One region of the Hoeflea sp. 108 genome, then DNA from elsewhere that is predicted to be linked to it. Evidence: riboswitches for the same ligand, from Rfam matches in the RefSeq annotation. Region 1 holds a riboswitch; each other region holds the start of a gene.
The links. A riboswitch is a leader RNA that binds a small molecule or an ion and turns the genes downstream of it on or off. The one in region 1 is predicted to bind cobalamin.
Positions count from the first base shown of each region.

Region 2: it holds a riboswitch for cobalamin, as region 1 does, so the genes downstream of both, B015_RS0117830 (ABC transporter ATP-binding protein) here and B015_RS0116255 ((2Fe-2S) ferredoxin domain-containing protein) in region 1, are expected to answer to the same signal.
Region 3: it holds a riboswitch for cobalamin, as region 1 does, so the genes downstream of both, bluB (5,6-dimethylbenzimidazole synthase) here and B015_RS0116255 ((2Fe-2S) ferredoxin domain-containing protein) in region 1, are expected to answer to the same signal.
Region 4: it holds a riboswitch for cobalamin, as region 1 does, so the genes downstream of both, B015_RS0112385 (ribonucleoside-diphosphate reductase subunit alpha) here and B015_RS0116255 ((2Fe-2S) ferredoxin domain-containing protein) in region 1, are expected to answer to the same signal.

Region 1 is NZ_KB890024.1:3,276,558-3,284,194, forward strand. It holds gene B015_RS0116245 (DMT family transporter) at 10-906, opposite strand; gene B015_RS0116250 (LysR family transcriptional regulator) at 1,079-1,969, shown strand; cobalamin riboswitch at 2,205-2,411, shown strand; gene B015_RS0116255 ((2Fe-2S) ferredoxin domain-containing protein) at 2,630-3,346, shown strand; gene B015_RS0116260 (ABC transporter substrate-binding protein) at 3,348-4,880, shown strand; gene nikB (nickel ABC transporter permease) at 4,884-5,846, shown strand; gene B015_RS31060 (dipeptide/oligopeptide/nickel ABC transporter permease/ATP-binding protein) at 5,839-7,596, shown strand; gene B015_RS31065 (ABC transporter ATP-binding protein) at 7,593-7,637, shown strand, end outside.
Region 2 is NZ_KB890024.1:3,578,654-3,586,290, forward strand. It holds gene B015_RS0117820 (LysR substrate-binding domain-containing protein) at 1-546, shown strand, start outside; gene B015_RS0117825 (MFS transporter) at 681-1,847, shown strand; cobalamin riboswitch at 1,880-2,087, shown strand; gene B015_RS0117830 (ABC transporter ATP-binding protein) at 2,195-3,010, shown strand; gene B015_RS0117835 (ABC transporter substrate-binding protein) at 3,029-3,973, shown strand; gene B015_RS0117840 (iron ABC transporter permease) at 4,027-5,034, shown strand; gene B015_RS0117845 (anthranilate synthase) at 5,278-7,467, shown strand; gene B015_RS0117850 (cation diffusion facilitator family transporter) at 7,536-7,637, shown strand, end outside.
Region 3 is NZ_KB890024.1:3,834,501-3,842,137, forward strand. It holds gene hemH (ferrochelatase) at 1-82, shown strand, start outside; gene B015_RS0119055 (SPFH domain-containing protein) at 245-1,198, shown strand; gene B015_RS0119060 (NfeD family protein) at 1,224-1,688, shown strand; gene B015_RS0119065 (KpsF/GutQ family sugar-phosphate isomerase) at 1,846-2,844, opposite strand; gene B015_RS0119070 (outer membrane beta-barrel protein) at 3,032-4,708, shown strand; gene bluB (5,6-dimethylbenzimidazole synthase) at 4,897-5,613, opposite strand; cobalamin riboswitch at 5,661-5,844, opposite strand; gene galU (UTP--glucose-1-phosphate uridylyltransferase GalU) at 5,912-6,799, opposite strand; gene B015_RS0119085 (lytic murein transglycosylase) at 7,049-7,637, shown strand, end outside.
Region 4 is NZ_KB890024.1:2,514,533-2,522,169, forward strand. It holds gene B015_RS0112360 (MarC family protein) at 1-205, shown strand, start outside; gene B015_RS0112365 (ClbS/DfsB family four-helix bundle protein) at 270-818, opposite strand; gene B015_RS0112370 (hypothetical protein) at 1,081-1,686, shown strand; gene B015_RS0112375 (OsmC family protein) at 1,760-2,182, opposite strand; gene B015_RS0112380 (HNH endonuclease) at 2,293-3,192, opposite strand; cobalamin riboswitch at 3,600-3,810, shown strand; gene B015_RS0112385 (ribonucleoside-diphosphate reductase subunit alpha) at 3,917-6,793, shown strand; gene B015_RS0112390 (ribonucleotide-diphosphate reductase subunit beta) at 6,823-7,637, shown strand, end outside.

The sequences.
Region 1 (7,637 bases):
CGACCTGATTTATCCGCGCGAGGTCAGCCACACCCCCACCAGCGTCACAGCCAGCCCCAGAAACATGGCCGGGGTCAGCGGTTCTGCAAACAGCGCCCAGGCCCACAGCATCGTCACCGGCGGGCTCAGATATATGGCCGCGCTGACCTTCGCCACCGGGAACATGCGCAGCATGGTGTAATACACCGAATAGGCGGCAAAGGTAGAGATCAGCACGAGCCAGACCATGCCGATGGCGAACTCGCGCGTCATGGGCGGGGCGATCTCTCCTTGGGCGAGCGCGCAGATGCCGAACAGCACAGCGCCTGTCAGCGTGTGGATGCACAGGCTTTGGTGCACCGGCATGTTCAGCGTTTCGCGCCCCCTGCGCAGAACCGACGCAAAGGCGAACACCATCATCGAAGCGATGGTCAAGCCGTAGGCCCACAAGGGAGCGGTGCCGAAACTCAAGCTGTCGAAGGACACGATCAGCACGCCCGCAACGGCGATGGCGGTGCCCAGCCACTGCCGTCCGGTAAGCCGCTCGCCCAGGAGCGGTTGAGCCATGACCGTGATCGCCAAAGGCACGAGATCGGAGATCAGCGCGACCAGCCCGGTCGGCACGCGCTGCTCGATCGCCACCGCAAAACCGCCCAGATAGATGAAAACGGCCATGACGCCGAACCCGACCTGGGACATCACGGCGCGCAGACGCATCCTCGGCCCGAAAGCCAGGGCAAACGGCAGCAGCAACACCCCCGACAGCAGCGTGCGCCAGAACAGCAGCACGGCCACGCTCGCCTGTTCGCTGGCATAGCGGACGCCGACGAACCCCGAACTCCAGCCGATCACCAGCAGCGTTGCCATCAGGGGCCAGAGAAAGCGGGACCGTGTCGGGTCCGTGGAAGACAGGGAAAGATCGGTCATGGGAAGCCCAGATGGATATCATCCCGGGTTAGCCGTTCCCTTGATGGCGCGCACATGACAAATTTCGATCAGGCGATGACATTCATTGCCGAACGATAATCGTTTCTTGCAAAAATACCGTCCGAAGATGAATGTAATCCCCGTCAGAGGTGAATTGGCGTCGAGGCCCGGAATGAACGAGATCAATGCGAGGCGACTGGACATCGACGCGCTGCGCGCGCTTCGGGCGGTCAGGCTCCACGGCGGCGTCACCCGGGCTGCCGAGGCACTCGGCCTGACGCAATCGGCCGTGAGCCACAAGATCAAGCGCATGGAAACGAGCCTTGGCTGCCAGTTGCTGGACAGACGGCCCGGCGGCGGCATGTTTACCTCAGAAGGAACGGCGCTGCTCGACTACGCCGCAAAGATCCTCGACCTGCACGACGAGGCGCTGATCAGCTTCGCCAGGTCGGATCTGGCCGGTCGGATCCTGCTGGGTCTCACCGAGGACACCACATGCTCGGACCTGTCGCGCATCCTCGGGCGCTTCCGGCGCCAGCATCCCCATGTCGCGGTGAGAACGAAGGTTCGAATGAGCCTGGTTCTGCGCGCGATGCTCGAGCGCGGCGAGATGGATGTGGCCATCGTGCAGGTTTTCGCCCATGAGGTGCGCCCGACCGACCTGGTGCTGTTTCGCGAAAACCTGCACTGGGTCAAATCCCGCGAGCTGCTGCTGGATCCTGAAGGAGCGATCCCGTTCCTGTCCTTCGACGACGACTGTTTCTACCGACGCTGGGCAATCGACATTGGACAGGATGGCGGTGCGGAGCTGGAAACCGTGTTCGAATGCTCAAGCGCCGCAGGCATTGTCGCTGCGGTCAATGCCGGACTGGGCGTCGCACTCCTGAGTGACCGCCATCTGCGTCCGGACATGGAGATCCTCGACAACAGCCTTCCCGCGCCCCCACAGCTTGTCTACGTGGTGCGACGGGCGAAAAAGACGAGGAATCCCGCCCTCGAAAGCCTGATCTCCGAGATTGAGACCGAGGTCAGCCGCTATGGCAAACTGGCATTGGCAGGCTAGCCAATTCCTGTTCTCCGCCAGGAGGGTGAATGCTCTTGCTCGCGCCACAAACAGACGTCCGGCAGGTGCGGACAACAAGCTGCTGACGCTGACTATGCCGTGCGCAAGTCGAATGACGTCACACCAAGAAGAACAGCCAGCCATGGCATGTTCGTGCTCACAATATAGCTAATCTGCTTTTTTGGTCTTCCGCGAATTGGCTGACGAACGGGGATTGACTTGAAGGTCGATAGCGATAGGTTGCGCCCGTCAAGGTTCTGTCACGACGGCCTGCGCCAACGTGACAGCTAAGAGGGAATCCGGTGCGAAACCGGAGCTGACCCGCAACTGTAAGCGGCGAGTTGTTACGCCAACGACGTCACTGGCACTTCGGTGCTGGGAAGACAGGCGAAACAGCGATGAACCGCGAGCCAGGAGACCTGCCTGACTGCTTAGGTTCCGTGGTCGGGGTGTGCCACAGGAGCGCGCGCTGTCGCGGCTGCCTCCGGCATGTCTGCGCGGCCACGTTTCCATATCCCCGCTCGCATCAGGTCGGGGATTTTTTCGTTGGAAACAGATTTTCCTTTTTCGAACTCCAAACTCAAGCCGGGCAAAGTGGCGTCCGGGCGGGCCGTATTGCTGGTCGCAAAGTCGGCATTTGCAGCGGCTCCGCATGCCGAAATGCAACGCATGGCGGCAATGGCTGCATTGTTACAGGGGGTAGCTACGGCGGTTGCCTGCTATTCCGAGCAGGGTCAGCCCTCGCTGCGCGACGCGCTCCTGTCATTGCGCGGCGGGCCTTATGAAACCATCATCGTGGTGCCGCTGGTTCTTCCGCTGGAGCCAGGATTCCTCAACTGGATCACACGCTCGCTGAAGCGCTGGCAGTCCGAACATCCAGGTGGGTGGCCGCCGATCCGGATATCCCGCGATATCGCCCAGAGCCTCCATTTCGAGCCCTTGCTCGGGGCTCTCATCAACGGTGCTTCTGCCGAGCCTGCAATTCCAACCGACGATCCCGTCAAGCAGGAAGGATCGCTGGTGCCGGCGCAGAAGCGACGAGTCCTTGTCTGCGAAGGCGGCGCCTGCAACGCGGCCGGCGCACACGCGATTTGGGGCCACCTGCGCAACGTGCAGGAAAACCGCAAGCTGCGCACGACCGGCGACGGCACGATGACCGCCAAGGCGACATGCCTCGGGCCCTGCAATCTCGCGCCCGTGCTCCAGGTCTTTCCCGAAGGCACCTATTACGGCGGCGTCACCGAGACGGCGGTCGACCGTATCGTCGAGGAACACCTGCTCGGCGGCCGGGTCGTCGAAGATTTCGCCTACCAGCCGACGGGCCGCAAACAGCGGCTGCGTCTCGTGGCCAAGAATTCCACATCTACAGGAGAGTAAGATGAACTATCTTTCGCGGACCGCATTGGCCGCGCTTGCCGCCACCTGGTCGACCTTCGCCTTGCCTGCTTTCGCCCAGGAAGCGGCGCCTGCGGACGAGCAGGTCTTGCGGCTCGTTACGGCAAACATGCCGCGCTCGCTCGACCCCATCAACATCGATGCCCAGCGGATCATCAACAACGGCTTCGCCGAGCCGCTGGTTCATGCCACGCTCGACGGCGCCAACCTCATCCCGGCGCTCGCCAAAAGCTGGGAGCGGGTTGAACCGACCTTGTGGCGGATCGAGTTGCAGCCGAACGCCAGGTTCTGGAGCGGCGCGCCCGTCGATGCGGCGGCCGTCCAGGCATCCTTCGAGCGACACCAGGCCAAGAACACCCGCGCGGCCTCGATCCTGCGTGGCGCGACGTTCAAGGCCGTGGGTCCAACCACGCTTGAAATCCGCACCGAGAGGCCGGACCCGGCATTCCTGTTCAAGACGGTCACGATCGCTGTGCACAACGCCGCGCGCGCCGAAGAACTCGGCGATCGATACGCGCTGGAGGCCGACCTCTCCGGCTACTTCAAGCCTGCCGAGTTTGTCCCCGGCGAGCTCGTGGTGGCCAAGCCGTTCGAGGGCTACTGGGGCGAGCAGCCCAAGCTCCAGCGGCTCGAAGCCCGTTTCGTCGTCGATCCGCAGACCCGCTATCTGGCCATGCAGTCGGGCGAGGCCGACATGGATGCCAACGTCCAGTTCGAGCAGCGCCGCGCCTATGTCCGCTCCAAAGACTACAAGTTCCCTGTCGTCAACGCGAGCAACTGGAACATCTGGATGAACTACCGCAACCCTCTGCTTCAGGATGTGAAGCTGCGGGAAGCACTCAGCCTCGGCACCGATCGCAACGAGATCGTCGACGGCGTGATGGCGCCATTTGCGACGCACTCGACCGGGCACTTTCCCGCCGGCCTGCCCTACGCGATCGAGACGAAGCAGGTCACCGACCCTGACCGCGCAAGGGCGCTGCTGGACGAACTCGGCTGGAAGCCTGGCGCAGACGGCATCCGCGAGCGTGACGGCAAGAAGCTCGAATTCACCGTGTTGACCTATGGCTGGTGGCAGACCGTCGCCGTCGCTCTTGAGGCGCAGTGGCGCAAGATCGGCGTTTCCGCCAAGCTTCACGTGGTCGAGCCGACGGCCTCCAACCAGATCATGCTCGACGGGGCATTCGACATCGCAACCTACTGCTCGTGCGGCACAGCCACCGGCGACCTCAACGGCCAGCTCTCCAGCTTCTACCGTTCGGACGCCGTGCAGAACTGGCAGCGCTACGCGAACCCTGAGGTCGACGCGCTCATCGACCAGCTGCGCACGGAGGCCGACACCGACGCTCGTTTTGCCTTGGCAAGGCAGATTCAGGAAAAAGTGATGGCCGACACCGCGCTGATCTACGTCGCCAACGCCGAACTGATCGGCATCGCGCACAACAGGCGCGTCGCAGGCGTCGACGTCGAGCGTCCGCGCGACATCACGCCTTCGATGTATATCGCGGCGGAGTGACGAATGCTCGGCTACGCGCTCCGACGCGCCCTGGCCGGGCTTTCGGTCCTGTTCGGGATAACCGTGGTCGTCTTCCTGATGCTGCGGTTCATCCCGGGCGATCCAGCCACGGCGGTGCTGCTGACCATGGTCGAGCCCGGCCTCGATTCCGCACAGATCACCCAGCGCGATATCGATGAGCTGCGCGACCAGATGGGCCTGAACGCCCCTCTGCCGCAGCAATATGTGACGTGGCTCGGACGCGTGGCAACGGGCAATCTCGGAACCTCGCTGCGCAGTCGCCAGCCCATTGCCGACGAGCTGGCGGCTCGCCTTCCAGCAACGCTGAAACTCGGAGGTGCCGCACTTGTGGTGATGTTCGTCATCGCCATTCCAAGTGGAATCCTCGGCGGCCTCTATGCCGGGCGCACCACCGATCACGTGACCCGGGTGCTGAGCCTGGTCGGCGAGTCCCTGCCGAGTTTCTTTCTTGGGGTCCTGCTCATCTATCTCTTCGCCATCACGCTGGGCTGGCTGCCGGCCATGGGCGGCAGGCGGCCGGAAAGCATCATCCTGCCTGCCGTCACGCTCGGCGTCGGCATCGCCGCGGCGACCTCACGGCTTCTTCGCGCCAGCCTGCTCGACACCCTGTCGCAGCCCTACATGCTGATGGCCGAAGCAAAGGGCATGAAGCGGCGCACGTTGCTTTTCCGTCACGCCCTGCGGCCGGCGCTGATACCGGTGATCACCGCTGCCTCGCTTGTCGCCGGCGGCCTGCTCGGCGGCACCGCCGTGATCGAGACGGTCTTTGCCTGGCCCGGAGTCGGTCGATACATGGTCGAGGCGATCGGCGGCCGCGACTATCCCGTCATCCAGGGCTTCACGCTGCTGATGGCGAGCCTGTTCGTGATCATCAATTTCGCCGTTGACATTCTCTACCGCTTCATGGATCCGCGGGTCCGCATCGAAGAGCACGGCAATGTCTGACCGCGTTCTGCGTCGCTTTGCGAGCGGCCTGCGCCGCGACCCGGTCGGCATGCTTTTGCTGGCCATCGTCGTTGCAATGCTGGCCGCAGTGCTCGCCGCACCTCTCATCTCCGGCCTGAGCCCTGTCGACACCGACTTCAAGCGGGTCCTCGTGCCGCCGAATGCCGTCAACTGGCTCGGAACGGACGATTTCGGTCGCGACGTCTTCACGCGGCTTCTCCACGGCGGCCGCACCTCGCTGACGGTGGCGGCCATTGCCGTGCTGATTGTCATGTCGATCGGGGTCACTGTCGGCATCGTGGCCGGCTATTTCGGAGGCGTGGTCGACCTCGTCCTGACCAAGATCATCGATGTGCTGCTCGCCTTCCCACGGCTGGTGCTGGCGATCGCCGTCGCCGCGCTCATGGGCGGCGGCATGGTACCGCTCACCATCGCCATTTCGGTCGTCGCGTGGCCGGCCTATGCCCGCATCATCCGTGGCTTCACACTTCAGCTGGCGCAGGAGGGATATGTGTCGGCCGCACGATGCCTGGGAACACCGACCTGGAAAATCCTGACCGGCCACATCGCCCTGAACCTGACCGGGCCGATCCTCGTTCTGGCGATGCTCGACATCGGAAACCTGATCCTTGCGGTCTCCGCACTCTCGTTCCTCGGCCTCGGGGTGCCGCCTCCTGCGCCTGAATGGGGCGCCATGCTGAACGAGGGTCGTGGCAGCATGGAGATCGCGCCCTGGCTGGTGCTCGCACCGGGCATGGCAATCTTCATCGTCGTATTGGCTGCCAACTATTTCGGCGACATCGTGCGCGACAGCGTCGAGGGCCGCCCCGTCCATGGCCCGCGCAACTGGCTGCGTCTCCCGCGCTGGGGCGCCAGCCGTCCCCTGCATGCGCAGGCCATCGTCGCCTCATACGAGGCGTCCCCGGATGCGGCCTCCCCTGCCCTTGATCTGCAGGCTGTCCGGGTCGAGGTCGTCGACCCTCGGTCGCCTTATTTCGGCCGGCCCATCCTCAATGAGGTGAGCCTGCGTGTCGGGCGCGGCGAAAGCATCGGGCTGATCGGCGAAAGCGGCTCCGGCAAGAGCACGGTCGCTGCCCTGGCGCTCGGCCTGACAAGGCCCCCGCTGGGCCTTGTGAGCGGCCGTGCCGCCCTGTTTGGCCAGGATACGGCTCCCTGGTCCTGGGACGATTGGCAACAGGTGCGCGGGCGGATGGCCACGCTGGTCAACCAGGATCCTCTGGCCGCCCTCAACCCCGTGCTGCGCATCGGTGACCAGATCCGCGAGGTGATGCAGGTTCACCTTGCCCCCTCCCCAGCAGCGATCGAACACAGGCTGAGCGAGGTACTGGACGAGGTTCAGCTGCCCGCGCGCGTCCTAAGGCAGTTTCCGCACGAGCTCAGCGGCGGCATGCGGCAGCGTGTCGTCATCGCGATGGCAGTCGTCAACAGGCCAAGGCTGCTCATTGCCGACGAACCGACGACGGCGCTCGATGTGTCGACCCAACTCCGTATCCTGGACCTGCTTCGCGACCTGCAGGCCCGTTACGGGCTTGCCCTGGTTTTCGTGTCGCACGATTTGCGTGTGGTCTCGCGCGTGGTCGATCGCGTGGCGATCATGCGAAACGGCACAATCGTGGACAGCGGCCCGACCGCAAAGGTGTTCGCAGACGCGTCCCATCCATATACGCGTGAGCTGCTGACGGCGGTGCCGGGCCGCCGGCTCCGCTCCGCATCTTTGAGCGAGACATGACCATGCTGTCGGTAGAGCAGCTTTCCAAACGCTATAAGGAC
Region 2 (7,637 bases), 300 kb from region 1:
GCCTTCCTGCTGCCGCCGGTGCTGTCCCGCTTTGCCGCAGCCCACCCGCTGGTCAATGTCGAACTTGTCTGCGAGCAGTCGACCTCGCTGATCAAGACCTTCGCCGACGGCAAGCTCGACCTTGCCATCATCACCCGCAGCCCCGAACAGGCCATCGAGGTGCTGCAGCGCGAGCGCCTGGTCTGGGTCGCCTCGCCCAACCATGTCGCCTGGGAGATTGATCCCCTGCCCGTCGCCCTGTTCGAGCCGGGCAGCTTGGCGCGACGCATCGTGCTGCAGGTGCTGGGTGCCGCCGACCGCTCGTTCCGCAGCACCTATTCCAGCGCCAGCCTGCTTGGGCTGATCGCCGTCGTGCAGGCGGGACTGGCAGTCGCCGGCCTCGCCCAGCGCAGCGTGCCGCCCAGCCTGCGCATCATCGGCGAAGCCGAAGGCCTGCCGCCCCTGCCGGAGATGGAGATCGGCATCCTGCGCAACCCGCAGGCCGGCAATTCGGCCGTCGAGCGGCTCTACGAATTCCTTCGCCGCGACCTGACGCAACAGTCCTGACCTAAGCCGGATTGCTGCCGCCGAATGGCTGCCATGCACGGCACGCATTGCTGCAATGCACCAACATCGCTTGCACCGTGGCCGGCATGAGGAAAAAGTAGACCTAAATCGTTTCAGCTCCCCCGAGTCCGTCCATGCCCTTGCCGATCCTCGCTCTGGCCGTTGCATCCTTTTGCATCGGCACCACCGAATTCGTGATCATGGGGCTGTTGCCCGAGGTCGCAGCCGACCTCGGCGTATCGATCCCGGCCGCCGGCCTTCTGGTCACCGGCTACGCGCTCGGCGTCGTCATCGGCGCCCCGATCATCGCCATCGGCACGGCGAAACTGCCGCGCAAGCCGGTGCTGATCGGCCTTGCCATGCTGTTCGTGCTCGGCAACCTGCTCTGCGCCGTAGCTCCCACCTACTGGACGCTGATGGCGGCGCGCGTCATCACCGCGCTTGGCCACGGTGCCTTCTTCGGCATCGGCTCGGTCGTGGCGGCAAGCCTTGTGCCTGCCAACAAGCGCGCCAGCGCCATCGCCCTGATGTTCGCCGGCCTGACGCTCGCCAACATTTTGGGCGTGCCCGGCGGCACCGCGCTCGGCGAGGCCTTCGGCTGGCGCATGACCTTCTACGCCGTCGTCGTCATCGGCCTGATCTCGGTCGCGGCCATCGCCTTCCTGGTGCCGGCCGGTGTCGCCCCTCCCGGCAAGGGCGGCGTGGCGGGCGAGGTCAAGGTGCTGGGCAAGCTGCAGGTCTGGCTCGCCATGATCATCTCGGCCTTGGCATCGGGCAGCCTGTTTGCCGTCTTCACCTACATCAAGCCGATCCTGACCGACGTCACCGGTCTGTCAGTTGAATCAGTCACCTGGATCCTGCTTTTGTTCGGCGGCGGCATGACTATCGGCAACATCATCGGCGGCAAGCTGGCCGACTGGAAGCTGATGCCGACGGCCATCGGCGCACTGGTGGTGATGGCGGCGATCCACGTCGCCTTTGCCGAACTCAGCACTTCGGCGCCGGCGGCGATCCTGCTCGTCTTCATGTGGGGCGTCATCACCTTCGTCATCGTGCCGCCGATGCAGATGCGCGTCGTCGAAACCGCATCCGAAGCGCCGAACCTCGCCGCCACCCTCAACCAGGGCGCCTTCAATGCCGGCAATGCCGCCGGCGCCTGGGTCGGCGGTGCGGCAATTTCGATGGGCGTAAGCTATGCCGACCTGCCGCTCGTCGGCGCCGCCATCGCGCTCTCCGCCTTCGGCGTCGCCGTATTTTCCTTCGCCATCGAGCGCCGTGACGCAATTCAGCAGGCGGCATGACGCTTTAGCGATTGTCAGCATCCCGTCGCTGCTGTAGCGACGACAATGATGGTTCCTGCCGTCTCCGGGCGGCAGGTTAAATGGGAACACGGTGAGACGTCCTCGACGCGAAACCGTGGCTGCCCCCGCAACTGTGAGCGGATAGCAATTCGGAAAACTGCCACTGGTCGTCAGGCCGGGAAGGCTCCGAGGCGCGATCACCCGCAAGCCAGGAGACCTGCCATCATCCGATTAACTCAACCGGCCGGGGTGTGCCGCGGAGATGATGATGGTTGCGACTGCCCTTTTCGGTACCGGCGCGCTGACCGGATCGTTCTGCCTGCTCCGCCTGATCGCGGAGACAGGGCATGCTCGATCGCGTCCACGCCGCTAGCCGCCTTGTCGGCTCGACCCCGGCACTTCTCGAACTCGACGGCGTAAGCTGGGGGCCGCGCGCTTCCAGGCCCATCCTCGAACCGGTGACGCTGTCGGTCGCGCCTGGCGAGTTGCTGGCCATCGTCGGCCCCAATGGCGCCGGCAAGTCGAGCCTGCTGCGCTGCCTCTACCGCTACCACAGGCCGGTTACGGGCACTGTCCGGCTCGACGGCGCCGACATCTGGAAAATGAGGCCGCGCGATTGCGCCCGCCGCATCGCAACCGTGCTGCAGGAAAGCGCCTCCGACTTCGGCCTGACGGTCGCCGAGATCGTCGAGCTGGGCCTGACACCGCATGCGGCCGGCTTCGGCACCAGCGGTGACGACTACGAAAAAGTCGAGGCCGCTCTTGCCCTGCTCAGCCTGACCGCCCTTGCTGCGCGCGATTTCAACTCGCTGTCCGGCGGCGAAAAGCAGCGCGTCATGATTGCCCGTGCGCTGGTGCAGCGGCCCGATCTTCTGATCCTCGACGAGCCGACCAACCATTTGGACATCCGCCACCAGCTCGAGGTGCTGGAACTGCTCGGCAATCTCGGCTGCACCGTCATCGTCTCGCTGCACGATCTGGCGCTCGCATCCGCCCATGCCGACCGCGTGCTGGTGATGGATGGCGGCCGCGCGATCGCCTGCGGCAAACCTGCCGAGATCCTGACGCCCGAGCGCATCCGCCGGAGCTTTGCCGTCGGCGCCACCCTCGACGACCATCCCGTCACCGGCCGCCCGCGCTTTTCCTTCCATCTCGAACGCTGACAAACCAAAGGAGCCCCAATGCGCCTGCCCCTCATCGCCGCCGCCCTGCTCGCCACCTGCGCCTCCTCAATGGCCAGCGGCTTCCCCGTCACCGTCAAGAGCTGCAACCGCGACGTGACCTTCGAAGCCGCGCCCAAGCGCGCCGTCTCGCACGACGTCAACCTGACCGAAATGATGCTGGCGCTCGGCCTCGCCGACCGCATGGTCGGCTATTCCGGCATATCGGGCTGGAAGACGCTGGACGAAAACCTGCGCAAGGGTGTGGGCGAACTGCCCGAGCTCGCGCCGAAATACGTCACCAAGGAAGTGCTGCTCGGCGTCGACACCGATCTGTTCTTCGCCGGCTGGAACTACGGCATGAAGGTCGGCGGCGACGTGACCCCCGAGACGCTCGCGCCCTTCAACATCGCGGTCTACGAGCTGACCGAGAGCTGCATCCACATCATGAAGAAGGACAAGTCATCGCTTCAGGACATGTATGCCGACCTGCTCAATCTCGGCGCGATCTTCGGCGTGCGCGAGAAGGCCGATGCGCTGGTATCCGGCTACGAGAAGGAGCTCGCCGACTTCCAGGCGACGCTGCCCAAGCTCGACAAGCCGGTGAACGTGTTCCTCTACGATTCCGGCGAGCAGAAGCCCTTTACCGCCGGTCGTTACGCCATGCCGACGGCAATCATCGAGGCTGCCGGCGGCAGGAACATCGCCGACGACGTCGAGTCGAGCTGGGCCGAGATCGGCTGGGAGCCTGTCATCGAGCGCAACCCCGACATGGTGGTGATCGTCAACTATGGCGAAGTGACCGCAGAGCAGAAGATCGAGTTCATGCGCACCAACCCGGCCTTCAAGGACATCGCAGCGGTGAAGAACAACCGCTTCTTCGTGCTCGAATACAACGAGGCGACGCCGGGGCCGCGCAACATCGCAGCGATCAAGCGCCTCGCAGCCGCTGTGCGGGCCGGCTGACCGTGTCGCACCGCCACCTCGTCGCAGGGCCGCGACATGTCCTGATCCATGCCATGCCGGCCCTGATCCCGGGGCTGGTGGTCGCGCTCGTCATCGCCATGGTCATCGCCGTCGGCGTCGGCCCGGTGGCGATCCCGCTCGAGACCGTGTGGGGCGTGATCGCCAACAAGCTGATACCTGGCAGCGTCGAGGTGGTCTGGTCGAGCGGTCGCGAAAACATCGTCTGGGACGTGCGCGCGCCGCGCGTCATCCTGGGAGCTGTCGTCGGCGCATCGCTGGCGTTGGTGGGCGCGGCACTGCAATCGGTGACGCGCAACCCGCTTGCCGACCCGCATCTGCTGGGCATTTCGTCGGGCGCGGCTTTCGGCGCCATCATGGCGCTGATCCATGTCGGCATGGTGTTCGGCACGGCAACCGTGCCGGTCTTCGCCTTTGCCGGCGCAATGGCAGCGACGGCGCTGGTGCTGGCGATCGCCAACCTGACGCGGGTGCAGTCTGCCGGGCAGCTGATCCTTGCCGGCGTGGCGGTGAGTTTCATCATCTCCGCCGCTGCCAACCTGTCGATCTTCATCGGCGACCCAAAGGCCGCCCATGTGGCGATCTTCTGGATGCTCGGCGGCCTCGGCCTGGCGCAATGGAGCCACCTGCCCTACCCGCTCATCGCCCTGGTGCTTGGCGGCGCCTGGCTGCTGATGCAGACCCGCAACCTCAACGCCATGACGCTCGGCGACGAGAGCGCGACTGCGCTCGGCATCCCGGCTCGTCGCTTCCGGCTCAAGGTCTTCGTCGTCTGCGCACTGCTGACCGGCTGTGCGGTCGCCTATTCGGGCGTCATCGCCTTCGTCGGCCTGATGATCCCGCACATCGTGCGCTTCTTCGTCGGCGGCGACTACCGCCGGGTTCTGCCGCTGTCGGCGCTGGTCGGAGCCATATTCCTGATCGCCGCCGACATGGCCGCCCGCACCGTGATGCCGCCGCAGGACATGCCGCTCGGCATCGTCACCGGACTGATCGGCGGCGTGGCTTTCGTGGTGCTGATGCGCCGCCGGACAACAAATTGACGGACAGTTGGTAATGCAATGCAACACGACGCAAATCCGGTTGCGCCGCCGATTTTTCGCCGCTATGCATTTGCCCATGAACACGACTTCGCTCCAGAACACTTGGTGGCGGGCCAGCTGACAGCGGCCTCTTGAAGCGCGTGCGCGTGAAAATTGTGGTGGCCGCAACGGGAATTCCGGGCGGCCATTTGCTTTTTTCGAACCAGGCTCCGGAACCTCCAGCGGCAAGAGATGGAGACGGGAATGACGGTGGAAATCCTCGAAAATGGCGCTGAGCGCTTTGTCACCGGAGGTGGCATTGCGATCACGAGAGAGCGCCACGAGACCGCCTATGCCGGGGCGATCGAGACCTATCTCGACGGACTCAACAGCCGGCGTGGCGCGGTCTTTTCCTCGAACTACGAATATCCTGGCCGCTACACCCGCTGGGACACCGCCATCATCGACCCGCCGCTGGTGATCTCGGCCCGCGGCCGCGCCATGAAGATCGAAGCGCTCAACGCGCGCGGCGAAGCCCTGTTGCCCGTCATCGGCAAGACGCTGGCTGCCCTGTCGGAAGTGACAATCGGCGAAACCAGCGCACGCCTGATCAAGCTCGAAGTCGAAACGCCCGGCCGCGTCTTCACCGAGGAAGAGCGCTCGCGCGTGCCTTCGGTGTTCACCGTGCTGCGCGCCATCACCGCCCTGTTCAAGACCGACGACGACAGCAATCTCGGCCTCTACGGCGCCTTCGGCTACGATCTCGCCTTCCAGTTCGACCCCGTCCAGCACAAGCTCGAACGCAAGGAAAGCCAGCGCGACCTGGTGCTGTTCCTGCCCGACGAAATCCTTGTCGTCGACCACTATTCGGCCAAGGCCTGGCACGACCGCTACGACTATGCCGGCGCAGACTTCTCGACCATTGGCGTCGCTCGCGACAGCGTCGTCGAACCGTTCAAGACCTCCGACCGCATTCCGCCGCGCGGCGACCATGAGCCGGGCGAATACGCCCAGCTGGTGCGCCGGGCGATGGACAGCTTCAAGCGCGGCGATCTGTTCGAGGTCGTGCCCGGCCAGATGTTCTACGAGCGCTGCGAGACCGCACCTTCGGAGATTTCGCGTCGGCTGAAGAACATCAATCCCTCGCCCTACTCGTTCTTCATCAACCTCGGCGAAGGCGAATACCTGATCGGCGCGTCGCCCGAAATGTTCGTGCGCGTCAACGGTCGCCGGGTCGAGACCTGCCCGATCTCGGGCACCATCAAGCGCGGCGACGACGCCATCTCCGACTCAGAGCAGATTCTCAAGCTGCTCAACTCGAAGAAGGACGAATCCGAGCTCACCATGTGCTCCGACGTCGACCGCAACGACAAGTCCCGCGTCTGCGAGCCGGGCTCGGTGCGTGTCATCGGCCGCCGCCAGATCGAGATGTATTCGCGCCTGATCCACACCGTCGACCACATCGAGGGCCGCCTGCGCGAGGGCATGGACGCCTTCGACGCGTTCCTCAGCCACGCCTGGGCGGTGACGGTGACGGGCGCGCCCAAGCTCTGGGCCATGCGCTTCATCGAGAACAATGAAAAGAGCCCACGTGCCTGGTATGGCGGTGCGATCGGCATGGTGCATTTCAACGGCGACCTGAACACGGGCCTGACCCTGCGCACCATCCGCATCAAGGACGGCATCGCCGAGGTGCGCGCCGGCGCCACCCTGCTCTACGATTCCGTTCCCGAAGAAGAAGAAGCCGAAACCGAACTGAAGGCCTCAGCCATGCTTTCCGCCATCCGCGACGCCAAGACCGGCAACTCCGCAGGCACCGAGCGCACCACCGCGCGCGTCGGCGAAGGGGTGAAGATCCTGCTCGTCGACCATGAGGACTCCTTCGTCCACACGCTCGCCAACTACTTCCGCCAGACCGGCGCTGACGTCTCGACCGTGCGTTCGCCGGTGCCGGAGGAAATCTTCGACCGCATCAAGCCAGATCTCGTGGTGCTGTCGCCCGGACCCGGCACGCCCAAGGATTTCGACACGGCGGCGACGATCAAGAAGGCGCGCGACCGCGATCTGCCGATCTTCGGTGTGTGCCTGGGCCTGCAGGCGCTGGCCGAAGCCTATGGCGGCGAGCTGCGCCAGCTGGCCGTGCCGATGCACGGCAAGCCGTCGCGCATCCGCGTCTCCAAACCCGGCATCGTCTTCTCCGGCCTGCCCAAGGAAGTGACCGTCGGCCGCTATCACTCGATCTTCGCCGACCCGGTGCGGCTGCCCTCGGACTTCGTCGTCACCGCCGAAACCGAGGACGGCGTCATCATGGCGTTTGAACACAAGAAAGAGCCGATCGCGGCGGTGCAATTCCATCCCGAATCGATCATGACGCTCGGCCATGACGCCGGCATGCGGATGATCGAGAACGTCGTCGCGCACATGCCGCGCAAGGCCAAGGAAAAAGCGGCCTAGCCCGAAATCAAGACCTTTCGCCTCGTGGCCACGCGCCGCGGGGCGAAGCCAGTTACCGAAGCGAGATCATGATCCAGACCGAAACCCAGAGTTCGTCAGCCACCGTTGGCAAGTCGACATCGGCCAAGCAGCGCATCGCCAAGCTTGCCTTCTGGTCGATCATCATCGGC
Region 3 (7,637 bases), 560 kb from region 1:
CATCCCCTGCCTCAACGACAGCCCCGAGGGCATGGCGGTGATCGAGGCGATCACCCGTCGCGAACTGATGGGCTGGGTCTGATCTCTGCCCGTCGGGGCTGCCGCCGGCCCTGACTGTCCTCCAGAACATTTGCCCCCGACATTCAGGCCCCATGTCATTGTAACGATGCTGAAAGCCGCTTAAGTCTTTCGGCATCGAGCCGCGTCAAAGACTTGCGCGCGGCGAACGCGTGGGGAGAGCCGAATGGATTTCAGTGGTTACGATCTGGTTGTTCCGGCCATTGCCATCTTCGCGATCTTTGTCCTGTTCAAGGGCATCAAGACCGTTCCGCAGGGCTTCAACTACACTGTCGAGCGCTTCGGCCGTTACACCAGGACGCTTACCCCCGGCCTCAACCTGATCATCCCCTTTGTCGATAGCATCGGCGCCAGGATGAACATGATGGAGCAGGTTCTCGACGTTCCCACGCAGGAAGTCATCACCCGCGACAACGCCATCGTGGCGGTCGACGGCGTCGCCTTCTACCAGGTGCTGAACGCTCCGCAGGCGGCCTATCAGGTCGCCGGCCTGCAGAACGCCATCCTCAACCTGACCATGACCAACATCCGCACGGTCATGGGCTCGATGGACCTCGACGAGCTTCTGTCGAACCGCGATGCCATCAACGAGCGGCTGCTGCGCGTGGTCGACGAGGCGGCGCACCCGTGGGGCATCAAGGTCACCCGTGTCGAGATCAAGGACATCAACCCGCCGGCCAACCTGGTCGAGTCGATGGCTCGTCAGATGATGGCCGAACGCAACAAGCGCGCCCAGATCCTCGAAGCCGAGGGCCTGAAGGCAGCACAGGTGCTGGAAGCCGAAGGCCGCCGCGAAGCCGCCTTCCGCGACGCCGAGGCGCGTGAGCGCGCCGCCGAGGCCGAAGCGCGCGCCACCCAGGTCGTGTCCGAGGCCATCGCCAAGGGCGATGTCCAGGCGATCAACTACTTCGTCGCCCAGAAATACACCGAGGCGCTGGCCAAGATCGGCTCCGCCGGCAACAGCAAGGTGGTGCTGATGCCCATGGAAGCGTCATCGCTGATCGGCACGCTGGGCGGCATCGGCGAAATCGCCAAGGAGGTTTTCAGGAGCGAAGGCACGGCCGGCGCGCAGCGGCAGTCGCAAGCCCGCACCCCGCGCATTCCGCCCGAGCAGAACTGAGCGGCGCGACAGCGAGGAACCGCAGATGATCGTGCGTTTCATCACCGAGCTCGGCCCCTGGGTCTGGATGCTGCTCGGCTTCGTACTGCTGACGCTGGAGATCTTTGCCCCCGGCGTCTTCCTGCTGTGGATCGGCATCGCCGCGCTGCTGGTCGGTGCGCTGTCGCTACAGCTGTGGGACTGGGCGTCCTGGACCTGGCACGCCCAGGTTCTTACCTTCGTCGTCCTGTCGCTGGCATCGGCCTATCTCGGCAAGCGCATCACCAACAACAGCTCCGAAAGAAGCGACCAGCCGCTTCTCAACCAGCGTGGCGCCCAGATGGTCGGCCGCACCGCGACGCTGACCGAGGCGATCCGGGAAGGCCGTGGCCGCATCAAGCTCGGCGACACCACATGGCGCGTCTCCGGCCCCGACCTGCCTGTCGGCACCCAGGTGCGCGTCGTCGCCGCCGGTGACACCGATCTGGAACTGGTGGTGGAGCCGGTCTGAGCCCGTTCGAGGCCTGAACCGAATTGGTCGAAACCGCCCCAACGGCCCTCATGGCGAGCTTGTCGAACCACGAGGGTGCCGGGCGTTCTCATTTGCAAGAAGTCAGATTAGCCTGACCTTGGTCTAGGCCAAACGGGATATCCCGGGATCGAGGAAGCTAGGCTGCGCCGATCCGGAGCAGATCGTGGAAATGCACGAGGCCGACCGGGCGGTCGCCCTCGACCACGATCAGCGCGCCGATATTGTTCTCGTTGAGCATGGCGATCGCCGCGCCCGCCAACATCTGGCGGGGCACCGTCTTTGGCCGCGTCGTCATGATCTCCTCGACCCGGGTTTCAGCCAGGTTGCGGTCGAGATTGCGGGAAAGGTCGCCATCGGTAACGATACCGGCGAGCTTGCCCTCTGCATCGATGACGCAGACGCAGCCGAAGCGCTTCTGCGACAGCATCCTCACCGCTTCCGGCATCTTGGTGCCGACCGTGACGACCGGCATGCGGTCGCCGGTGTGCATCAGTTCGCCCACCGGCATCAGGCTGGCGCCCAGCTGGCCGCCGGGATGGAAGGTGCGGAAATGATCGGCGGTAAAGCCGCGTGCCTCGAGCAGAGCCACGGCGAGCGCATCGCCGATGGCGAGCTGCAGCAGCGTCGAGGTTGTCGGCGCAAGGCCATGCGGGCAGGCCTCGGGCGACCGCGGCAGCGACAGCACGACATCTGCCTGCCTGGCGAGCGCCGATGCGTCGCCGGCGGTGATGGCGATCAGCGGAATGGAGAAGCGCCTGGAATAGCCGACGATGCCCTTTAGCTCGGCGGTTTCGCCTGACCACGAAATGGCAACAATGGCGTCGTCGCGGGTGATCATGCCGAGATCGCCATGTATGGCCTCGGCGGGATGGACAAAGTAGGACGGCGTGCCGGTCGAGGCGAAGGTGGCGGCGATCTTCTTGCCGATATGTCCGCTCTTGCCGACGCCGGTGATGATGGCGCGGCCGTTGAGCTGGCCGAGCACCGACACGGCGCGCGCGAAAGGCTCACCCAGCGGGCCTTCGAGCGCCGCCACGAGTGCGGCGATACCGGCCTGCTCGGTGGTGATGGTACGAAGTGCCGAGGCGATCGACGCCTGCGGGTCCGGCTCTTTTTTCAGCGATCCAGCGTGCATGGCGCATGCGTTAGCGCGTCATACGCCGGCTGTCCATCAATATTGCCCCTCGGCCTCCCTTCCGGGCGGGCCAGTTCAACACTCCATTAACCATGGCCATTTACCAGTTGCTAAGCACGGCGCAGTTCGCGCCGGCGAAGCAGTGGGTACGATGGCACGGGTCAGGCCGGAGCATAGGGGGCACCTCTTGGGTGCGCGCATCTGCGCCTTGCTGGCAACGGCAAGTGTGGCAGCGGTGCTGTGCGCCGGGCCGGTCCACGCCCAGGATGCCGGGCTGCGCGGCGCGGTCACCGACGACCAGGGCAAGCCTCTGAAGCGCAAGCGTCCCGCTGACGCATCGCAGGACCAGGCAACGGACGCCGACACGCAGAACCAGGCCGAGGACTACCAGCCGGCCAGTCCCGGCGCGGTGCCCGACAAGCCGGCCAACGCCTCGGCCAGCCTGTTCAGTGAACCGCCAAATGCCGACGATGCCTTCGCCAACGACGCGGGCCCCTTGCAGGCGCTGCCGCCGACAACGGCACGCGACCGGGCCAAGGCGCGGCGCGAGCAGCTCGCCGGCCGGCAGCAGCCGGCGAACGCGCCGAAGAAGGCCCCTGCCCCCGAGCAGGATGAAACCACCACCGGCACCGTGCGCCAGCAGACGGTGGATTTCGAGGGCCGCGAGGACAACGGCCCCGAATCCGCGCGCCAGGCAGCGATCGAAGGCCGCAAGCCGCAGCCCGAGCTCAATCCCTACGACCCGACGGGCATCCGCTTCGGCACCTTCGTGCTCAAGCCAAGCCTGGAACAGGGCGTCACCGCGACCTCCAACGCCGATTCGAGTTCGGATGGAAAGTCGGCGATCCTGTCTGAAACCACGCTCCGCCTGAATGCGGCGTCCGACTGGGACAGCCATTCGGCCACCGTCGATGCCTATGGCAACTTCCGCAAGTCGGTGTCCGGGCAGGAGGTCAAGGACGTCACCGGCGGCATCGACGGCCGCCTCCAGCTCGATCTTGCCGAAGACATGCGCGCACTTGCCCGCCTCGGCTACAATGTCCGCCCGGAATCGGCGACCTCGCCCGTCGTCATCATCGGCACCGCCGAGCGCCCCACCCTGCAAACCTTCAGCGGCTCGCTCGGCCTGGAAAAGGATGTCGGCAAGTTGCGCTTCGGCATATCGGGCGAAGCCGTCAAGGAAAGCTATGGCGACGCCGCTCTGTCGGGTGGCGGCACGCTGTCGCAGAAGGACAGGAACTCGACCCTCTACAATGGCAGGCTGCGCATCGGCTACGAGGTGTCGCCGGCGCTGACCCCGTTCGGCGAAATCCAGTTCGGCCGTCGCATCTACGACCTGAGGTTCGACACCGCCGGCTTCGAGCGTTCGGCAAATCAGTTTGCCGCCCTTGCCGGCGTCGAGATCGACATGGGCGAGAAATTCGGCGGCGAGATTTCCGCCGGCTGGGTCGGCCAGACCTTTGACGACGACAGGCTGGGCAGCATCTCCGCCGCCTCCGTCGCCGCAGATCTCCGGTGGTCGCCGATGCGCGGCACCATCGTCACCCTCAACGGCACCACCTCGCTGGAAGGTTCGACGTCGGCAGGCGAAAGCGGCTCAGTACTCTATGCGGCGCGTCTCGGCGTCGAGCGCCAGATGCGCGCCAACCTCACCGGCTTCGCCGCCGCCGGCATCGGCTGGCGCGACTACGCCGGTTCGACCGACCATGATCTGTCCCTCAGTGCCGAGGCGGGCCTCACCTGGTGGCTCAACCGCTACACCGGCCTCACCGGACGCCTGCGCCACGAGACCTTCAGCAGCACGCTCTCCAACCGCGACAGCACCACCAACAGCGTCTTCGTCGGCGTGAAAGTTCAGCGCTAGGGTCTCAGCGTGCCGGCTTCGACTGGTGTCGCCTGCACATCCCGCAATTCGTCATCCTCGACGTAGCAAGTGGAGAGTGTCGCGGATCCATGCCGTGACCGGCAAAGTTGTCGGGACGGTCCAGAACGGCCGGAGCTGCGAGCCCCCAAAACGAGCACCCGGCAGCGCAAGAACGCCCGCCGCCCCGCTCATCCCAATCCTGCCACCGCCTCCTTCACCCCCTGCTCCCCCTCGCCGGCAAACACTTCGCTCATGACAAGCTCGGCCAACGGCAGCCGGTTGCCCCAGCCATGGCGCTCGAGATCTGGGCGCGCGGCGAATTCGCTGACGCGGCCAACGCAGAGATAGGCCACCGGCACGACATGTTCGGGGATCGCCAGCAATGCCTTCAGTGCGTCACGGTCGAGGATACTGACCCAGCCGATGCCGATGCCTTCGGCACGCGCCGCCAGCCAGAGGTTCTGCACCGCGCAAACAGTGCTGTAGAGATCCATTTCCGGATTGTGCCAGCGCCCCAGCGGCGAGTTGGCCGAGCGTGCCCGATCGCAGGTCACGACCAGGTTGAGCGGCGCCTCGCAGATGCCTTCGAGCTTGAGCTTGCGATAGAGTGCCTGCTTCTCCTCGACAATATGCGGCAGCTCCTGCCCGCGCGCCGCGAAAAACAGGTCGCGCACCAGCGCCCGGCGCTTGGCATCGCGGATGATGATGAAGTTCCATGGCTGCATGAAGCCGACCGATGGCGCGTGATGCGCCGCCATCAAAAGGCGCGCCATGACCACGTCGTCTATCGGATCGGGCAGGAAATGGCTGCGCACGTCGCGGCGGGTGAAGATGGCCTTGTAGACGGCGTCCTGCGCCGCGGCATCGAACGAGCCGCAGGCGGTTTGAACATGGGCGGCCGGCATCGCGTGTCCCCTTGCGATAGAAACGGCGTCCGCCCGCCTGTCCATGCGGTGGACCATCTCTGCCGGGCCGGTCTTCTGGCTTCGAGTTCATCCCGCTTTCAGCACCTTCCCATCCTGCCGGACAGTGGCTTTTGCCGATACGGTCCCTCTTACAGCGCTGGGCACGCCACGGAGTTTCACCGTGTTCCCGATTCTCCCGCATGAGCGGGCACCTGGCGGGAGTGTTCTACAGGCCTTGCGGGCCCTTGGCCACCGCGCCGCGCGCCCGAAAATGACGCGCGGGCGACATTGACGGGGCTCAGCGGCTGGGTTTCACCTCGCCCAGAAGCCCTTCGATCACTTCGGCCATGCGGCCGCTGATGTCAGAGCGCGCCAGGGCAAATGCCACATTGGCCTCGACAAAACCTTCCGGCGAGCCGCAGTCGAAGGTCCGGCCGCGATAGTGATAGCCATAAAAGGGCTGCGACTTCTCGAGCTTCAGCATGGCATCGGTCAGCTGGATCTCGTCGCCGGCGCCGCGCTCCTGCTTGGCAAGCAGTTCGAAGATCTGCGGCTGCAGGATGTAGCGGCCGTTGATGAACAGGTTCGACGGTGCCGTTCCCTGCTTCGGCTTCTCGACCATGCCGTCGATGGCAAAACCGGTATGAACGGCCTTTCCCTTGCCGACGATGCCATATTTGTGCGTCTCGGCCGGGTCGCATTCCTGCACGGCGATGATGTTGTTGCCGGTCTCGGCATAAAGCTCGACCATCTCGCGCATGCAGCTCTTTTCCGACTGCATGATCATGTCGGGAAGGAGAAGCGCGAAAGGCTCGTCGCCGACCAGTTCACGCGCGCACCATACAGCATGGCCGAGGCCGAGCGGCACCTGCTGGCGGGTGAACGACGTCTGGCCCGGGGCCGGCTGCAGCTTCTGCAGCCGCTCCAGCTGATCACTTTTGCCGCGCTGGGCAAGCGTATCGTAGAGCTCGAACTGGACGTCGAAGTGATCTTCGATGACCGCTTTGTTGCGGCCGGTGACGAAGATGAAGTGCTCGATGCCCGCCTCGCGGGCCTCGTCGACGACATACTGGATGACGGGACGGTCGACGACCGTCAGCATCTCCTTGGGGATAGACTTGGTGGCCGGCAGAAAGCGGGTGCCCAGGCCTGCGACGGGAAATACTGCCTTGCGAACTCTTTTCATTGCGCGGTCGTCCGAAAGAGAAAAATCGATATCAGGCACAACATTCTCATGCCTGAATTGAAGAATACTGAACGCGTTGGCACAATGGGGTGGCACGAGCAAGGCCGAGATCACGCGATCTTGATTGTGTTGGGCCTTCGGGGGACAATCCGACCCACGGCTTTTAGGTCCCCAGGGGGACTATGGTAAACTGATTGATAACCGGCATCGGCGATGAATCGACTTTCCGAACTCTTCCAGGAGGAAAGAATGCCCCTTCGCAAGACCGCCAGAAGCCTGGCAGGATTTGCCACGATCGCCGGCCTGTCGCTCGCGCTGCTGCTGCCTGCGGGCAAGGCTTCGGCCGAGGCCGGCTTCGAACGCTGGGTCGCTGGCTTCCGCGCCGTCGCCGCCGACAACGGCATTTCAGCGTCGACCTATAACCGTGCGTTCCGAGGCGTCACCTCGGCCGACCTGGAAGTGCTTGAAAAAGCGCGCTTCCAGCCCGAATTCACCGCACCCGTGTGGGACTATTTCGACAACCGCGTCCACGACCAGTCCATCGAGGTCGGCCGCGCCATGGCGCGCAAGTGGAAGCCGTGGCTCGACCGCATCGAGGCCAGCTACGGCGTCGACCGCTACGTGCTGCTCGCCATCTGGTCGATGGAATCGAACTACGGCGAGATTCTCAAGAACGACAAGGTGATGCGCAATGTCGTGCGCTCGCTGGCGACCCTTGCCTATGGCGACGAGCGCCGCTCGAAATATGCCCGCACCCAGTTGATCGCGGCGCTGAAGATCCTGCAGCGTGGCGACATTGACGAGAGCCATCTGATGGGCTCGTGGGCCGGCGCGATGG
Region 4 (7,637 bases), 760 kb from region 1:
CGGCTGGACCGGCCAGCTGGCGCTGGTCCTCATCATCCTCGCCTGCCTGGCTCTGACCTATCTGGTCTTCATCCTTGCGGAGCGCATCGACCGCTTCCTCGGCCAGACTGGCCGCTCGATCCTGACGCGACTGCTCGGCGTCATCCTTGCAGCCCTTGCCGTCCAGTTCGTCGCCGACGGCATCAAGGAACTGGTGGCGATGTAGACCCTGGCTGCACGACGGGCCGCGATGCCCTGCGCCGTTTTCTTGAGCAGCAGGCTAGCCCAGGTCAGACCGCGACCGCAGCGCGTTTCAGCGCGGCGATGTCAGGCTTCACCCTCGCCTTTTGCCATTTGCGCAGGCGGCCACGTGCATTGGCATAGGGCGACGAGGTGTTGAACTGGATCATCCGACCCATCGTGTATTTTTCATACCAGGGTGCGCCATAAAGCTCGGCATCCGAATATTCTTCGACCAGCGCCACGATCCGCATCTTCGCATCCGCCAGGCGCTCAAGCAGGGCCGACCAAGTCAGTCCCGCATGGTCTGCATAGAATTTCCCGGCAAGCCTGCCGAGTTCGTTCCACTTGAAGCTTGTGTCGGGGAAATCGACAGCGAGGCCGGCGCGGCGGCGTTCATGCCATTTCAGCACCAACTCGTTCCAGCCGATCAGATAGGCGACGAGGTCGCGCACGCTCATGATGGTGCCCTTCGCATGACCTTCCAGCGAAACCTCGCCGGCCAGCGCTTCCGGCACCGTTGCCAGGTCGCGCCACAACTTGCCGAAGCTGCTGTCGATCGCCTCAAGCAACTCGGCCTTGTTATCTGGAACACTCATCTTTCAACTTTGCCTGCCCGCGCGATTCGAAGTTGCCGTCCAAGACATACCACCTGCTGCATCGCCCTTGGCCGACCGCAAGCTTTAGCACTTGCGCGCTGGCGCAGACTGATGGTCCGCGAAGTGTGCCGGCGGCTGGAGCGCCGCCAGCTGACGAGCCGTGGCCATTCGAAGCGTTCGAAGCCGAGAAGCATGCTATCCGAAAATCGATTCCGATTTTCGGATCTATGGGCTAGGTCATCGGCTCAAAGGATCCGCTGCCATGAAACACCCAGAAGCTCCCGACCACGATGCCTGGTGCACCTGGCATCCCCGAGAGCTGGCGGCGCGGCTGACCGGGGTCGACAGGCCCTGGTGCGTGGTCGGCGGCTGGGCCCTCGACCTCTGGCACGGACACCAGACCCGCGATCACGAGGATCTCGAATTCACCGTCCTGCGCGAGGACTTGCCGATCTTTCGCAGCGCGCTGAAGGGCGTCGCCTTTTTCACCGCTGGCGGCGGCATTGTCGAATACCTGCCCGAAGGCAGCACCATCCCGGCGTCGATTTCGCAGGTGTGGTGCCTGGACGTTGCCGATAACTGCTGGCGCGTCGACATGATGGTCGAACCGGGCACGCCGGAAAGCTGGGTCTGCAAGCGCAACCAGTCGATTGTCCGCCCCCGCGCCGAGATGGTCGGCGTCACCGACACCGGCATCCCCTATCTCAAGGCTGCGGCGATCCTCTTGCTCAAGGCCAAGCACCAGCGTGACAAGGATGAGTTCGACTTCCGTACCGCCTTGCCAAAACTGGAGAAGGCCGAACGCGACTGGCTGGGAGCCAGCCTCGGGGCAACGCACCCCGGTCATGACTGGATAAAGCTGCTCTAGACAGGCACCGGCCGGGTCTGATCAAGCTGCGCCCGAAACGCCACGGCCCGGCCGCGATCCATCCGGCAATCGCTCAGTTCGAGGTGTCGATGACCTCGAAATCATGGGTGATTTCGGCCGTCTTGGCCATCATCGCCGAAGCCGAGCAGTACTTCTCGACCGACAGCTCGATGGCGCGCTTGACCTTGTCGGACGACAGCTTCTTGCCCTTGACGATGTAGTGCATGTGGATCTTGGTGAAGACCTTGGGCTCGGTCTCGGCGCGGTCGGCATCCATTTCCACCACCACGTCCTCGACCGCCTCGCGGCCTTTTTCAAGGATATGGACGACGTCATAGGCCGAGCAGCCGCCAGTGCCGAGCAGCACCAGTTCCATCGGGCTCGGGCCCGGCGTCCGGCCTTCCGCGCCATGCGAGGTGCCGAGAACCAGCTTATGTCCGCTGCCGGACTCGCCAACGAAGGTGCGATCCTCGACCCATTTCACACGTGCTTTCACGAAGACGTCCTTCCCAATCAAAAAATGCCAGCAGGCAACAACCGCAGACTCTATCGTCAGCTAGCGCGGCGGATATCGATGCGCAAGGCACAGAGCGGTTACTCGTACGCTCAGTGCTTGAAGCAGTTTTCTCTGTGCCATCGCAGAAAGTGCGGATGAGGCCGATCCGACCCGCGCGTCGGCACAAGCGCTCGCCCGGTACGATTGATAATCCCGCGAATGCCATCGGCGTCGTTCGCTTGTCGGGAAATCAGGATCTCAAGCTCATCCGACAGGCTGATGAGCCCTCTGTCAAACATCCAGTGCGCAGTGCCGGATAGCGCAATGCCATTGCTCACGACATCGGGACCGCTGGCTTCCACCGGTCGGATATGCGCAGCTTCGACCTCAGCGCGTCCCCCGCCGTTGATGAGTTTTAGTCCGGTGACCGCACAGCGCTCGTCATAGGCGCGCAACACCACCTGCCGGAAAACGCGATCGCGCACGATGCGCGAACTGAGAAATGACGTCCGCTCCCGGGCTTCTTCGAAAACGAACGGCGTCTGCTCCTCCGCGAAGCCGTCGACAGACAATTCGGGGTCATTGCGCGGAAGTAGTGGCTCCGCCTGATCCAATCCGAGGCTGACGATCCGACCGAAGTCGCTCGGTGACAGTGCTCGAACAGCAGATTGCGCTCGCCCCGAGATAGCGCCGGCATCGTTCAAGAGACCGCGCTCAATCACGCCCGCGTCATTGGAGAACGGCACCGGTCTCGCGAAATCGAGATAGCTGCCAGGCTCGATGATCGCCAAGAACATACCTGGAACACTTGGATCGTTTATGACCTGCTGGACCCTGGCAACAGCAAAATACCCTTTGGTGTCAGCCACCTTGCGAGGTTCATAATAAATGATCCAGTCACCGACGCAGGCTTGAACTCTGCCGAAGTACTGCGAAGGAAATTGATAGCGCTCCGCCGGACTATCGTCGTAGATCGAATCCGACCTGTGAATGAAGACCCCATACCCCATAGGCCTTCCGTAGCGCGAACATCCGGGAATTGCGATCTGAAAATCTTCGAATTGTCGCAGGTTTTCTCAAAGATCAGCCAGAGGGGCATCTCGATTTCGCCGCTCGGAACTACCCGATAACAGGCGCATCGGGGCCCTGCAGCGAGGTCAACGCATAGGGGCGTCGTGCATGCCTTTCGCTGCAGCCTCTTCACAACACCCCAAACATCACAGATGACAGCGCCGATTCATGGCTCCTGTTCAACAGAGTAGCCGGGCAAGCGATCGACAAAGAGGTCGCGCCAGTTGCCCCGTGGGGGCCTGCTTGTCCAGCTCAATGGACGTTTCTCGGTCCAGATGGACATTGCGTTGAGCATCATCCACGAATTCCTCAGCACCCACATATTGACCATCCCCGTTATTTCACCACTAAATATACAAGTCGTGGTTCTTCCGAGTCGATTTCGGCCCGGGAGCTAAGAGGGAAGTCGGTGCCTCGAAAGGGAATGCCGACGCTGCCCCCGCAACTGTAAGCAGTGAGCTTGCGTCGAATAACGCCACTGATGCGATCGCATCGGGAAGGCCGACGTAAGTAATGACCTGCGAGCCAGGAGACCTGCCGTGACGGATTGATCGAACCTCGGGCGGGGTGTCCCGGCGGTGCGCTTGCAGTCGCATGGCCGATGGCATTTTGCGTCCAGCAGCGTTCCCGGCAAGCCCCGTCCGCAACGCCACGGGGATAGAGATGCCGGCGACTTCGACACAGACCTCCAACGGGATCGCTGCGATCCCTGTTTCCAATCCTAGAAAAGACACGACGGTGGCAGAACCTGCCTATCGCGTCATCCGCCGCAATGGCGGAGTCACGCCCTTCGATCCGACCAAGATCACCGTGGCGCTGACCAAGGCCTTTCTTGCAGTCGAAGGCTCGGTTGCCGCCGGATCGCGCCGTGTCCATGACGTGGTAGAGGAACTCACCGAGCAGGTGTCGACTGCGCTGGCGCGCCGGGTCGGCGAAGGCCGCACCATCCACATCGAGGACTTGCAGGATCAGGTAGAGCTCGCATTGATGCGCGGCGGTCATCACAAGGTGGCCCGCGCCTATGTGCTCTATCGAGAAGAGCGCGCCAAGGAGCGGCAGGCCGAGAAGGAGATCGCGGCGCTGCCCTCTCCCTCGCTTCAGGTCCGGCTCGACGACGGAACTCTTACCCCGCTCGACGATATCAGGCTGTCGCACATCGTCGAGGACGCCTGCCAGGGACTGGAGGCGGTAGCGGCAGCGCCCATTCTCACCGAGGCTCGGCGCAATCTCTATGATGGCATCACGCTGGACGAACTGTCGCTGGCACCGATCCTCGCAGCGCGCACTCTGGTCGAGCAGGAACCGAACTACGCCTTCGTCTCGGCGCGGCTGCTGCTGGATCGCCTGCGGCGCGAGGCGCTGAGCTTCGTGTCCGGCCGCCCCGAGCAGGCTACGCAGGACCAGATGGCCGAGCGCTATCCCTCCTACTTCGGTGAGTTCGTGGCCGCCGGCATCGAGGCCCATCTGATCGACCCTGAGCTCGGCCGTTTCGATCTCGTCCGGCTGGGCGCAGCCCTCAAGCCCGAGCGTGACCTGCTGTTCCAGTACCTGGGCCTGCAGACGCTTTACGACCGCTACTTCCTGTACACCAGGGGCAAGCGTATCGAGCTGCCGCAGGCTTTCTTCATGCGCGTCGCCATGGGGCTGGCGATCAGGGAGATCGACCGCGATGCCAAGGCAATCGAATTCTACGACCTTCTGTCCTCCTTTGACTTCATGGCCTCGACCCCTACCCTGTTCAACTCGGGCACGCTCAGGCCTCAGCTGTCGTCCTGCTTCCTCACCACCATCGGCGACGATCTCGACGCGATTTTCAAGGGCATCAAGGACAACGCCCTGCTCGCCAAATATTCCGGCGGACTCGGCAATGACTGGACCCCGGTGCGCGGCCTCGGCGCCCACATCAAAGGCACCAATGGCGAGAGCCAGGGCGTCGTGCCCTTCCTCAAGGTTGCCAACGACACGGCCATCGCCGTCAACCAGGGCGGCAAGCGCAAGGGTGCGGTCTGCGCCTATCTGGAGACCTGGCACATCGACATCGAGGAGTTCCTCGACCTCAGGAAGAACACAGGCGACGACCGTCGCCGCACCCATGACATGAACACCGCCAACTGGGTGCCCGACCTGTTCATGGAGCGCGTCGAGGCGGATGCGGAATGGACGCTGTTCTCGCCGGACGAGACCGCCGACCTGCACGACCTCTACGGCAAACCGTTCCGCACGGCCTACGAAGCCTATGAGGCCAAGGCGGCAAGCGGCGGCATCAAGGTTCACCGCAAGGTTCGTGCCGTCGATCTGTGGCGCAGGATCCTGACCATGCTGTTCGAGACAGGGCATCCCTGGGTGACGTTCAAGGATCCCTGCAACATCCGCTCGCCACAGGGCCATGTCGGCGTGGTGCATTCGTCGAACCTCTGCACCGAAATCACGCTCAACACGTCGAAGGACGAGGTCGCGGTCTGCAATCTCGGCTCGGTCAACCTCGCCAACCACGTGACAGACAAGGGCCTTGACCTCGAACGCCTGGCCAAGACCGTCAGCACGGCCATGCGCATGCTCGACAATGTCATCGACATCAACTTCTACACCATCCCCGAGGCGCGCCGCTCGAACCTCCGGCATCGCCCCGTGGGCCTCGGCCTGATGGGCTTCCAGGATGCCTTGCAGGCGCTGCGCATCCCATACGCTTCCAATGCTGCCATCGCCTTCGCCGACCAGAGCATGGAAGCGATCAGCTACCACGCCATCTCGGCCTCGGTGGATCTTGCCGCCGAGCGAGGCAGCTATCCGACTTTCGAAGGTTCGCTGTGGTCGAAGGGCATCCTGCCCGTCGATTCCATCCGTCTGCTGGAGGAGGCACGCCCAAGCGTGGAGATGGATGCATCCTGCACACTCGACTGGGAGGCCCTGCGCAAGCGCGTCAAGAAGACCGGGATGCGCAACTCGAACACCATGGCGATCGCGCCGACTGCGACGATCTCCAACATCTGTGGCGTGTCGCAGTCGATCGAGCCGGGTTACCAGAACCTGTTCGTCAAATCGAACATGTCCGGTGACTTCACCGTCGTGAACGCCCAGCTCGTCCACGACCTCAAGGTCCGAGGTCTGTGGGACGAAGTCATGGTGTCCGATCTCAAATATTTTGACGGCTCGGTCGGCCAGATCGACCGCGTGCCCGACGATCTCAAGGCACTTTATGCCACCGCCTTCGAGATCGAGCCAAGCTGGTTGATCGAGGCAGCCTCCCGCCGCCAGAAGTGGATCGACCAGGCTCAGTCGCTGAACCTCTACATCGCCAATCCCAGCGGCAAGAAGCTTGATGATCTCTATCGCCTGGCTTGGCGCAAGGGGCTGAAGACGACCTACTATCTGCGTTCGCGTTCGGCCACGCATGTCGAGAAGTCGACGCTCAAGGGCACCGACGGCAAGCTCAATGCCGTCTCGGCCAGCGTCGCTGCCACGCCTATCGAGATCGATACGAATGCGGCTTGGGGCAAGGCCTGCCCAATCGACGACCCCACCTGCGAAGCCTGCCAGTGATCGGCCCGGACAAACGAGAGGATAGAAGAATGCTTGACTGGTCCGAACCAAAGGCAACCACAAAGGCCGCCCTCCTGCCACAGCAACCCGACGCGGCTCCATCGGCCGAAGCCACTGGGCTTGGCGTGATCGAACGTGGCGGCGCGCGCGTGTCGGTCGACGACAAGCGCATGATCAATGCCCGTGCGGATGTGAACCAGCTGCTGCCGCTGAAATATCGCTGGGCCTGGGAAAAATACCTCTCAGGCTGCAACAATCACTGGATGCCGACCGAAGTGTCGATGCAGGCCGATATCGCCTTGTGGAAGTCCAAGGACGGATTGACCGAGGACGAGCGGCGCATGATCAAGCGCAATCTGGGCTTCTTCGCCGCATCGGAGTCACTGGTCGCCAACAACATCGTCCTGGCGATCTACCGCCACCTCACCAACCCCGAATGCCGCCAGTACCTGCTGCGCCAGGCCTTCGAGGAAGCGATCCACACCCACACCTTCCAGTACATCGTCGAAAGCCTCTCCCTGGATGAGGGCGAGCTGTTCAACATGTACCGCGAGGTAACGTCGATCACCGACAAGGCCGCATGGGCCCTGAAACACACGCAGTCGCTTGACGATCCCGAGTTCAGGACCGGCACGCCGGAATCCGACCAGGCATTCCTACGCGATCTCGTCGCCTTCTACGTCATCTTCGAGGGCATGTGGTTCTACACGGGCTTCGCCCAGATCCTGTCGCTCGGCCGCCGCAACAAGATGGTCGGCATCGCCGAACAGTACCAGTACATACTGCGCGACGAGAGCATCCACCTCAACTTCGGCATCGACGTGATCAACCAGATCAAGCTGGA